2 linked regions of the Desulfatitalea tepidiphila genome follow. The protein of the gene in region 2 interacts with the protein of the main gene of each other region in a pairwise test. Links are inferred from orthologs where the notes say so. Each region holds a gene or a part of one and is shown on either strand. Other genes may lie near its edges.

What was found. Proteins that work in one complex are often made in the same cells at the same time.
Region 1: the proteins of DFT_RS08175 (region 2) and aceE interact in binary tests that used the Escherichia coli proteins (3 or more experiments, as listed by UniProt). The link is inferred for Desulfatitalea tepidiphila from one-to-one orthologs.

What each region holds. Positions count from the first base shown.
Region 1 is NZ_BCAG01000003.1:1,377,581-1,382,186, reverse strand. Bases 990-4,176 are described here. They hold aceE (pyruvate dehydrogenase (acetyl-transferring), homodimeric type), read right to left. Parts: upstream 3,875-4,176; coding sequence 1,190-3,874; downstream 990-1,189. Other genes in these bases: pgm (phosphoglucomutase (alpha-D-glucose-1,6-bisphosphate-dependent)), read left to right, coding at 4,134-4,176; DFT_RS10795 (2-oxo acid dehydrogenase subunit E2), read right to left, coding at 990-1,104. In the rest of the region: more of DFT_RS10795, read right to left, coding at 1-989; more of pgm, read left to right, coding at 4,177-4,606. UniProt on the Escherichia coli protein: Component of the pyruvate dehydrogenase (PDH) complex, that catalyzes the overall conversion of pyruvate to acetyl-CoA and CO(2).
Region 2 is NZ_BCAG01000003.1:830,626-834,868, reverse strand. The notes cover bases 900-3,723. They hold DFT_RS08175 (endonuclease III domain-containing protein), read right to left. Parts: upstream 2,734-3,723; coding sequence 2,065-2,733; downstream 900-2,064. Other genes in these bases: DFT_RS08165 (DUF72 domain-containing protein), read left to right, coding at 3,562-3,723; lexA (transcriptional repressor LexA), read left to right, coding at 2,899-3,525; DFT_RS08180 (LEA/WHy family protein), read left to right, coding at 1,527-2,051; DFT_RS08185 (AsmA family protein), read left to right, coding at 900-1,513. Also shown: more of DFT_RS08185, read left to right, coding at 1-899; more of DFT_RS08165, read left to right, coding at 3,724-4,243. UniProt on the Escherichia coli protein: DNA repair enzyme that has both DNA N-glycosylase activity and AP-lyase activity. The DNA N-glycosylase activity releases various damaged pyrimidines from DNA by cleaving the N-glycosidic bond, leaving an AP (apurinic/apyrimidinic) site.

The sequences.
Region 1 (4,606 bases), 550 kb from region 2 along the record:
TCCGATAGCGCCCTGATTGGAAATGGTAAAGGTACCGCCCTCCATCTCATCTGGTTTGATCTTTTTGTTTCGTGATCTTTCGGCCAGATCGGCAATTGCAGTGGCGAGTTCACGAATGGACATTTTATCGGCATTGCGAATCACCGGGACCAGTAGCCCTCGCTCGGTATCCACGGCGATGCCGATATGCGCATATTTTTTATAAATCATGAGATTGTTGGCCATATCGATGCTCGCGTTGAAACGCGGAAACTTCAACAGACCGGCGGCGCATACCTTGGCCAACACCGCCGTCACGGTGAGCTTGACATCCTTTCCTCTAGGGCCTGGCCCGTTTTTGCCGAGAAATGTTTCCAATGCCGTGATGTCGCTCTTATCGAATTGCGTCACATGGGGCACAAGGCGCCATGACAGGGCCGTGCTTTTGGCGGTTAGTTTGCGAACCCCGGGTAATTCGACCGTTTCGATATCGCCCCATCGGGCGAAGTCCGGTAAAGCCGTTTCGGCAATTTCGCCCAGGAGGGCAGTTTGCCCTGCAGCCTCCCGACCTTCTTTGACAAAGGCCTTTACATCGCTCTCGGTGATTCTTCCACCCGGTCCGGTGCCATGCACCTCGTGGATGTCGATTCCCAACTCGCGGGCAAAACGTCGGACAGACGGAGCGGCGGGCGCCGGCGGGCGATCTTCTCGGGATGGCGGTTCCTTCTCAAGGCCAGACGATTTGCCTTGTTTCTCATCGCGCTTCTTTTCTGCCGCCGGACGGTACACCGAATCATCGGGAGTCGGTGATTCAGCTTCCGCTTCCTTCGAACTGGCGTCAGCCTTCGTCTCTGCCCGATCCGGCTTTTTTCTCTCCTCGCCCTCTTCTTCGATCTCAACCCTGGCGATCACATCGCCCACGCGCAGCTCCTGGCCTTCCTTGACAGGCAGCTCGACAATTTTCCCTTTGGCGGTGGATGGGATTTCGACCAACGCCTTTTCGGTCTCGAATTCGATGAGAATGTCATCGATATCGACCCTATCCCCCTCTTGAACCAGCACCTTGACCACCTTGCCGGAGGTGACGTTTTCGCTGATCTCCGGGATCGTGACCTCTTTGATCATAAGGGCTCCCTCTCCTTGAGTTGATTATTATTTTTTTGATAAGGATGTGGTGGTTGGGTCGTTTCTCATTCGAACGAAAAAAGCGCTATACGAACAACGGATTGCTCTTTTCGGGATCGATCTCCAGAGCATTGGCCGCCTTTTTGACGATCGCGGCCGTGACGGCCTTCTCCCGGGCCAGCGCTCCCAATGCGGCAAATGCGATATGGCGCGCATCGACCTCGAAAAAGTCGCGCAGGGCCGCGCGGGACTCGCTTCGGCCGTAACCATCTGTTCCCAAAAGCACCATGGGGCCTGGCACCCACTTGGCGATGCTGGCCGGCAATGTCTTGACATAATCCGATGCCGCAACGAACACACCGGTTTCGCCGCTCAACTGCTTTTCCAAGAAACACGCTCTCGGCTTTCGATCCGGATGGCGCCAATTCCATCGCTCGGTGTCGATGGCATCCCAATAGAGGCTTTTATAACTGGTCACACTCCACACATCCGCCGCCACGCCGTAATCCGTTTCCAACAGATCACCGGCCTTGAGCACCTCGTTCAAGATGGTGCCGCTTCCCAGCAGGTGGACTTTCGCCTTGGCTCTTTTTGTATCGGATCGACGGAATCGGTAAATCCCGTTCAGGATCCCTTCGTCCATGCCTTCCGGTTTGGGCGGCATGCGGTACAACTCGTTCATGATGGTAATGTAGTAGATCAAATTTTCACCGGCCTCGAACATGCGCCGCATACCCTCGCGCACGATCACCGCCAGTTCATAGGCAAAGGCCGGATCATAGGCTAGGACCGAGGGATTGGCGTATGCCAGCAGATGACTGTGACCATCCTGGTGCTGTAACCCTTCACCGGCCAGCGTGGTTCGACCGGAAGTGGCACCCAGGAGAAAACCTCGGGCCTGGGCGTCGCCGGCCGCCCATATGAGGTCGCCGATGCGCTGGAAGCCAAAAATCGAATAGTAAAAAAAGAAGGGAATCATGTTGATGCCGTGGCTTGAGTACGAGGTTCCGGCAGCGATGAACGACGACATGGCGCCGGCTTCGGTGATTCCCTCTTCCAGAATCTGACCGTTTTTGGCCTCCTTGTAGTACAGCAAGCTCTCCTTGTCTACCGGCTCATAGGTCTGTCCCACATGGGAGTAGATTCCGATGGATCGAAAAAGGGCCTCCATGCCAAAGGTGCGGGCTTCGTCCGGAACGATGGGCACGATATACGGTCCGGTATTCTTGTCTTTCAAAAGTTTTCCCAGGAGGTGGACCATGGCCATGGTGGTGGCCACCTCGCGATCGCCGGTGCCCTCCATGAATTCGGTATAAAGCGCTTCCCCCGGTGGTCTCACAGCCGGAACCGACCAGCTCCGCGCCGGCAGATAGCCGCCCAATCGACGTCTTCGCTCCTGCAGATATCGGATCTCTTCACTGTCCGGTGACGGTCGGTAGAACGGCATCTTCTGAATCTCTTCATCCGGGATGGGAATCCCGAATCGGCTGCGAAAGTATCGCAACTCCTCATCGTTGAGCTTTTTCTGCTGGTGGGTGATATTGCGCCCCTCACCGGCCTCTCCGAGTCCGTATCCTTTGATGGTTTTGGCCAGGATAACGGTGGGAGCCCCCTCATGATGGATCGCGGATTGGTAGGCGGCATACACCTTATCGGGATCGTGGCCGCCCCGCCGCAGTTTGAAAAGTTGCTCGTCGGAATAGGAACGGACCATCTTTTCCAGTTGGGGGTACTTGCCGAAGAAGTCTTTGCGGATGTAATCACCGCCGGCCACCGAGTACATTTGATACTGACCGTCGGGCACCTCTTCCATACGCTTCACGAGCAGTCCGTCGTCGTCCTGGCCCAGCAGCGGATCCCAGTCACCGCCCCAAATCACCTTGATGACGTTCCATCCCGCACCACGGAATGCGGCCTCGAGCTCCTGAATGATCTTACCGTTGCCCCTGACCGGTCCGTCCAAGCGCTGCAGGTTGCAGTTGACCACAAAAATCAAATTGTCCAACTGTTCACGGGAGGCGAGCGTGATGGCGCCGAGGGATTCGGGTTCGTCCAGTTCGCCGTCACCGAGAAAGGCCCAAACCTTCTGATCGTCCCGTGGCTTTATCCCCCGGTCCTGCAGATATCGGTTGAAACGCGCCTGGTAGATGGCCATCAGGGGCGAGAGCCCCATGGATACGGTTGGGAATTGCCAGAAATCCCTCATCAGATAGGGATGCGGATAGCTGGACAGCCCACCCTCGGGCCTCAGCTCCCGACGAAAATTTTCGAGTTGGACTGTCTCGAGGCGCCCCTCCAAGAATGCGCGGGCGTAGATACCCGGCGACGCATGCCCTTGAAAATATACGATATCTCCAGGATGGTCGGCGCTTTTGGCACGGAAAAAATGGTTGAAACCGACTTCATAGAGCGTGGCGCAGGAGGCGTAAGTAGAAATATGGCCGCCGATGCCACTGCTTTGACGGTTGGCGCGCACGACCATGGCCATGGCGTTCCAACGGATGATACTCTTGATGCGACGTTCTATCTCACGGCTGCCTGGATAGGCCGGTTGCCGATCGACGCCGATCGTGTTGATGTAGGGGGTGTTGGCGGAAAAGGGAAATTCAGCGTCCCGCTTCTGGGCGCGTGTTTGCAGTAACCGCAACAGTTCCCTGACCCGCTGCGGTCCCTGGTTCTCATAGACATAATCCAGGGATTCGATCCATTCCCGGTTCTCGTATGCGATCTGTGCACTCGCGCGGTCGCCGCCGTCATCATGATTGGCCATGGCAAAATCCTCCATTGAATGAAGGCCTGAAATAATAATATCTTAAATATGAACAGACCTCCTGACAAGTGCCCGATGACCTGAGGTTGAATTTCTCCTGATCGTCGAATCGGTTTATGCCCTCCCCGGGCGACATCCTTTTCAATGTTTCGGAGACATGTTAGAGTGTTCGAAACGTTTCGAATTTTATGCTTTCAAAATTTTTCTGCCGATTTCAGCCCAAGAGAGATCATGCGTCATTATCACAAAGGAGAAGGTCATGACGATCCATGAACGCGCCGGCCAGCCGGTATTGCCGGAGATGCTGGTCAACCTCCCCGATCTGATTACCGCCTATTTCAGCCGGAAACCGGATGTCTCCATTCCAGAGCAACGGGTCGCCTTCGGCACTTCGGGACACCGGGGTTCTTCCTTCAAAAACAGCTTTAACGAGGATCACATTCTGGCCACCAGCCAGGCGATCTGCGACTATCGCCGCAGCCAGAATATTACCGGACCGCTCTTTCTGGGCATGGATACCCACGCCCTGTCCACACCCGCCATGGTGACAGCGCTCGAGGTGCTCGCCGCAAACAATGTCGAGGTGATGCTGGCCGAAGGCAATGCCTACACGCCCACGCCGGCCATCTCCCATGCCATTCTCCTCCACAATCGGGGCCGTACCAATGGCCTGGCCGACGGTATTGTCATCACGCCTTCCCACAATCCCCCGGAAGATGGCGGATTTAAATA
Region 2 (4,243 bases):
GTTCGCCATCACCGACGGTCGGTTTCTCATTGTGGATCAAGAGGCCGGAACAAAACAAGAGATCAAGGATGTGGGCCTGATTCTTACAGATCTCTCCATGGATCAGCCGATCGGAATAGATTTCAATGCCATAGCCAACGGGCACCCGATCCGAGTGAAAGGAACGGCCGGTCCATTGGGTACCCCCATCGGTCAGAAACCGATCCAGTTGGACATCGTGGCCGTCTTGCTGAAAAAAATCGATGCACGTATTCAGGGACAAATCGAAAATGTTTTAGAGGCCCCCCGGTTTGACGCCGGCATCCAAGTCTCGCCTTTTTCGTTGCGAAAAGCGCTGGAGGAGGCCAACATAGCACTCCCCTTCAGCACCGCGGACCCGCAGGTTCTCGATCGCATCGCCCTGGACTTGACCGTTTCCGGACAACCGGATCGGGTCGCCATTTCAGATGGAAAGCTGACGCTGGACGACTCCCGAATCACCTTTCAGGGGCGTGGTCAGACATGGAGCAAGCCTGATCTGCAACTCTCCGCCGAACTCGATCGTATTGATCTGGATCGCTATCTACCACCGCCTTCTGAAAAAAAGTCTTCCAAAGAGGATAAAGCCCGGACCCCCACTCCCGAGACAGCCGAAACCGACTATGCCCCTCTGCGTAAACTCGTGTTGGATGCGCAACTGAAAGCGGGCCGCATCAAGGCCAAAAACATGATCGTGGAAGACATCATGTTAAAGGCCACGGCCCGCGACGGCATCATTCGGATCGATCCGCTTGGGATGGCGCTCTATGATGGCCATCTGGCCGCAAAAAGCACCGTCAACGTGCAATCCCGCAAACCGATGAGCAAGGCTACCGTTACACTCGCCGGTGTCCAGTCCGCCCCCTTGATCAAGGACCTGCTCGACAAAGAGATGATTCAGGGCATGATGAGTGCGGCCCTGGATCTTCAATTCAGCGGCGACACGGCCGATACGATTCGCAGGACCCTGAGCGGCAATGGCAAGCTCCAATTCAAGGACGGCGCCATCATAGGCCTCGACCTGGACGGCATGGTGCGCAATGTTCAGTCGGCCTTCGGTCTGGCTGAAAAATCCTCTGAAAAACCGCGCACCGATTTCAGCGAACTGGTGGTTCAGTTTATCGCCGACAATGGTGTAACCACCTTGGAGGTCGCCAACCTCGTATCGCCCTTACTGCGCGTCGCCGCCAGCGGATCGGCCGACCTGGCCCAGGAAACCCTGAACCTCCGCATCGATCCCAAATTCGTGGGGACTCTAAAAGGACAAGGCGACGCCAAAGAGCGTTCGGGGGTGATGGTGCCGGTCAACGTCGGGGGGACCTTCGAAAAGCCAAAATTCAAGCCGGATCTCAAAGCCCTGCTGGAACAACCGCTGCCGGACAAGGAGGCTCTTAAAAAGGCCATTCCGACCGAAAAAGAACTCAAGCAGGATCTGGAAAAAAAGGGAATGGAACTGCTTAAAGGGCTGACCCTTCCGGACCGCAAGAAGGATTAAAGGAGTCCAACATATGCGATGGCATTCCATCCGGCGGGTCATCATGCGCCTGTGCGGTTTCGTCCCGGCACTCGTGCTGTTTGGCTGCGCCACCCTGGGGGGTGGATTTGAAACCCCGCACATTGGTCTGGCCGCCATCCGGTTGCAGGAGATCAAAGGATTCGAATCCATATTCCAGGTGGATCTGCGGGTATCGAACCCCAACGACCATAGCCTGCCGATTCAAGGGATCAATTGCGACCTGTCGCTCAATGGGCGCCGGCTGGCCAATGGCGTCGCCAATCCGGACAGGGAAATCCCCGCCTACGGCAGCGATATCGTTACGGTCACGGTATTCGCCGCCATGATCGACATGGTCGGTGTCGCCCATCATCTCATCCAGGGCATGCAAAACGGCACCTCAAATGAGAAGTGGACCTATGCCGTCAAGGGGCACATGCGCTTGAACGGCGCCGTGTGGCCGGGGAAAATCCCGTTCAGCAAACGGGGCGAGATCACCATGGAAGAGCTGGTGGGCGACCAGCCGCGAAAAAAATAGTGCACAACGAATCCTACCTCGACTTCGCCACCCCGATCCGCGGACACATCCATGCCACCGGGCAGCGGCTGCAAAACGGGGATATGGGCCGGCAAATCACCTGGCCGAAGGCCACCAGCAGCTCATTGTAGCGGATCCAGTGCCTGCGCGGCAGCTTGTCGCGCAATGCCATCTCGGTCTGTTCGGGCGTGCGGGTTTGCACGTAGCCGATGCGATTGCTGATGCGATGCACATGGGTATCCACACAAATGGCGTCTTGGCCGTAGCCTTCCACCAGCACGAGATTGGCGGTTTTGCGCCCCACCCCGGGTAAGGCCAACAACCCCTCCATGGTATCGGGCACCTTGCCGCCGTGTTCGTCCCGTATGATCCGACTGATCTCCACCAGCCGTTTGGCCTTGGTCGGATAGAACCCGACCGGATAAATCAACTCGGCCACCCGGTGCTCTCCCAAGTCTAACATCTGTTCCGGCGTGCGTGCCCGGGCAAAGAGCCGGGCCGCCGCCTCCGACGTCACCTCGTCCTTGGTGCGCAGGGACAAAATAGTGGACACGAGCACCTCGAAAGGCGTCGCGCCGCGGTTGGCCAGAAAGGTGATGATCGGCGCCCGCCACTGGGCATATGCGGCGGCGAGCAAATCCACGAACCGATCGATATCAAAATTTTCCGAAGTGTCAGGCATGCATCCCCCATGGCTTGAAAACGGTCGGCGATCATATCCCACCGCCGCGAACCTGTAAAGCGGCGATCCCTCTGAATGTAACGATTAAAATCAACATGAATATTTACATTGACATTTACATATCGTCGATTATAGATTTTTAAAAACCACCAAAACGGAGTGGCCATGCAACCCCGACTGACCCCCAAACAACAGCAGCTCTTCGACTACCTGGGCCGGAGTGTCGATCGTGACGGCAAGGCGCCCAGCCTGCGGGAGGCCGCCGCCGAACTGGGCATCAGCCATGCCGCCGTGGCCCAGGGACTCAAGGCACTGGAGGAAAAAGGGTACGTGAAACGCGAAGGACGCTACAGCCGGACCCTTTTTCTGCTCAATCCAGCCCAGCAACCCATCGCACCGCATCGCTGGCGCGAAGTCCCCATCGTGGGCCGGATCACCGCGGGTCTGCCCATGTATGCCCAGCAGGAGTGGGACGGCACCGTGGTCGTGGATGCCGCCCTGTTCCAGGAGCAGCACCTGTTCGCCCTGCGGGTGCAGGGGGATTCCATGCGGGATGCCGCGATTCTCGACGGAGACCTGGCCATCTGCACGCCGCGCCAGTACGCCCGCAACGGCGAAATCGTGGTGGCCCTGGTGCACAACGAGGAGGCCACGGTCAAGCGCTTCTTTCTGCGCAAGAACCGCATCGAGCTGCGACCGGAGAACCCCGATTTTGCGTCCATGTTTTACGGTTTTGACGAGGTGTTGGTGCAGGGCAAGGTCATCGGCATTCAACGCGCGGCGGTTTCGTAGTGTTATCCGGCAAAAAGGCAAAGGCGACAAAAATCCATGATATCATCGGCGGCATCATCGGCGACACCCTCAGTCCCTCTCGACACAGCCCCTGCATGCCCGCTGCGGGTGGGCACCAGCGGATACGCCTATCCGGAATGGAGCGAGGCCGGCTTCTATCCGCCGGGCACCCCGGCACGCGAGATGCTGGCGCTCTATGCCCGGCAATTCAGCGTGACCGAGCTCAATTACACCTGGTACCAGATGCCCCGGGCCGCGGCCATGGAACGCATGCTCCCCAAAGTGCCGGCCGATTTCGGTTTTGCCGCCAAGCTGACCCGCACCATGACCCACGAAATCGATCCCCACGGCTGGCGCGGCAAAGCGGTCCAGTTCCGTGACGGCATCGCGCCGCTGATGCAGGCCGGTCGGCTCCTTTCCGTCCTGATCCAACTGCCCCCCACGTTCGAACGCAACGCGGCCAACCGCCGTTATCTGGCCCATCTGCTCGATGCCCTGGCGGGGCTGCCCCTGGCCGTGGAGTTCCGCCACCGCACCTGGGCCCTGGCACCGGTCTTCGACGAGTTGCAGCGGCGGCGGGTCACCCTCGTGGCGGTGGATGCGCCCGATCTGCCCTACCTGTTCCCCAAACTGGATGTGGTCACCAATCCGGATCTCTTCTACGTCCGTTTTCACGGCCGCAATGCCCGGGGCTGGCGCTCGGGCAACATGCAAAAGC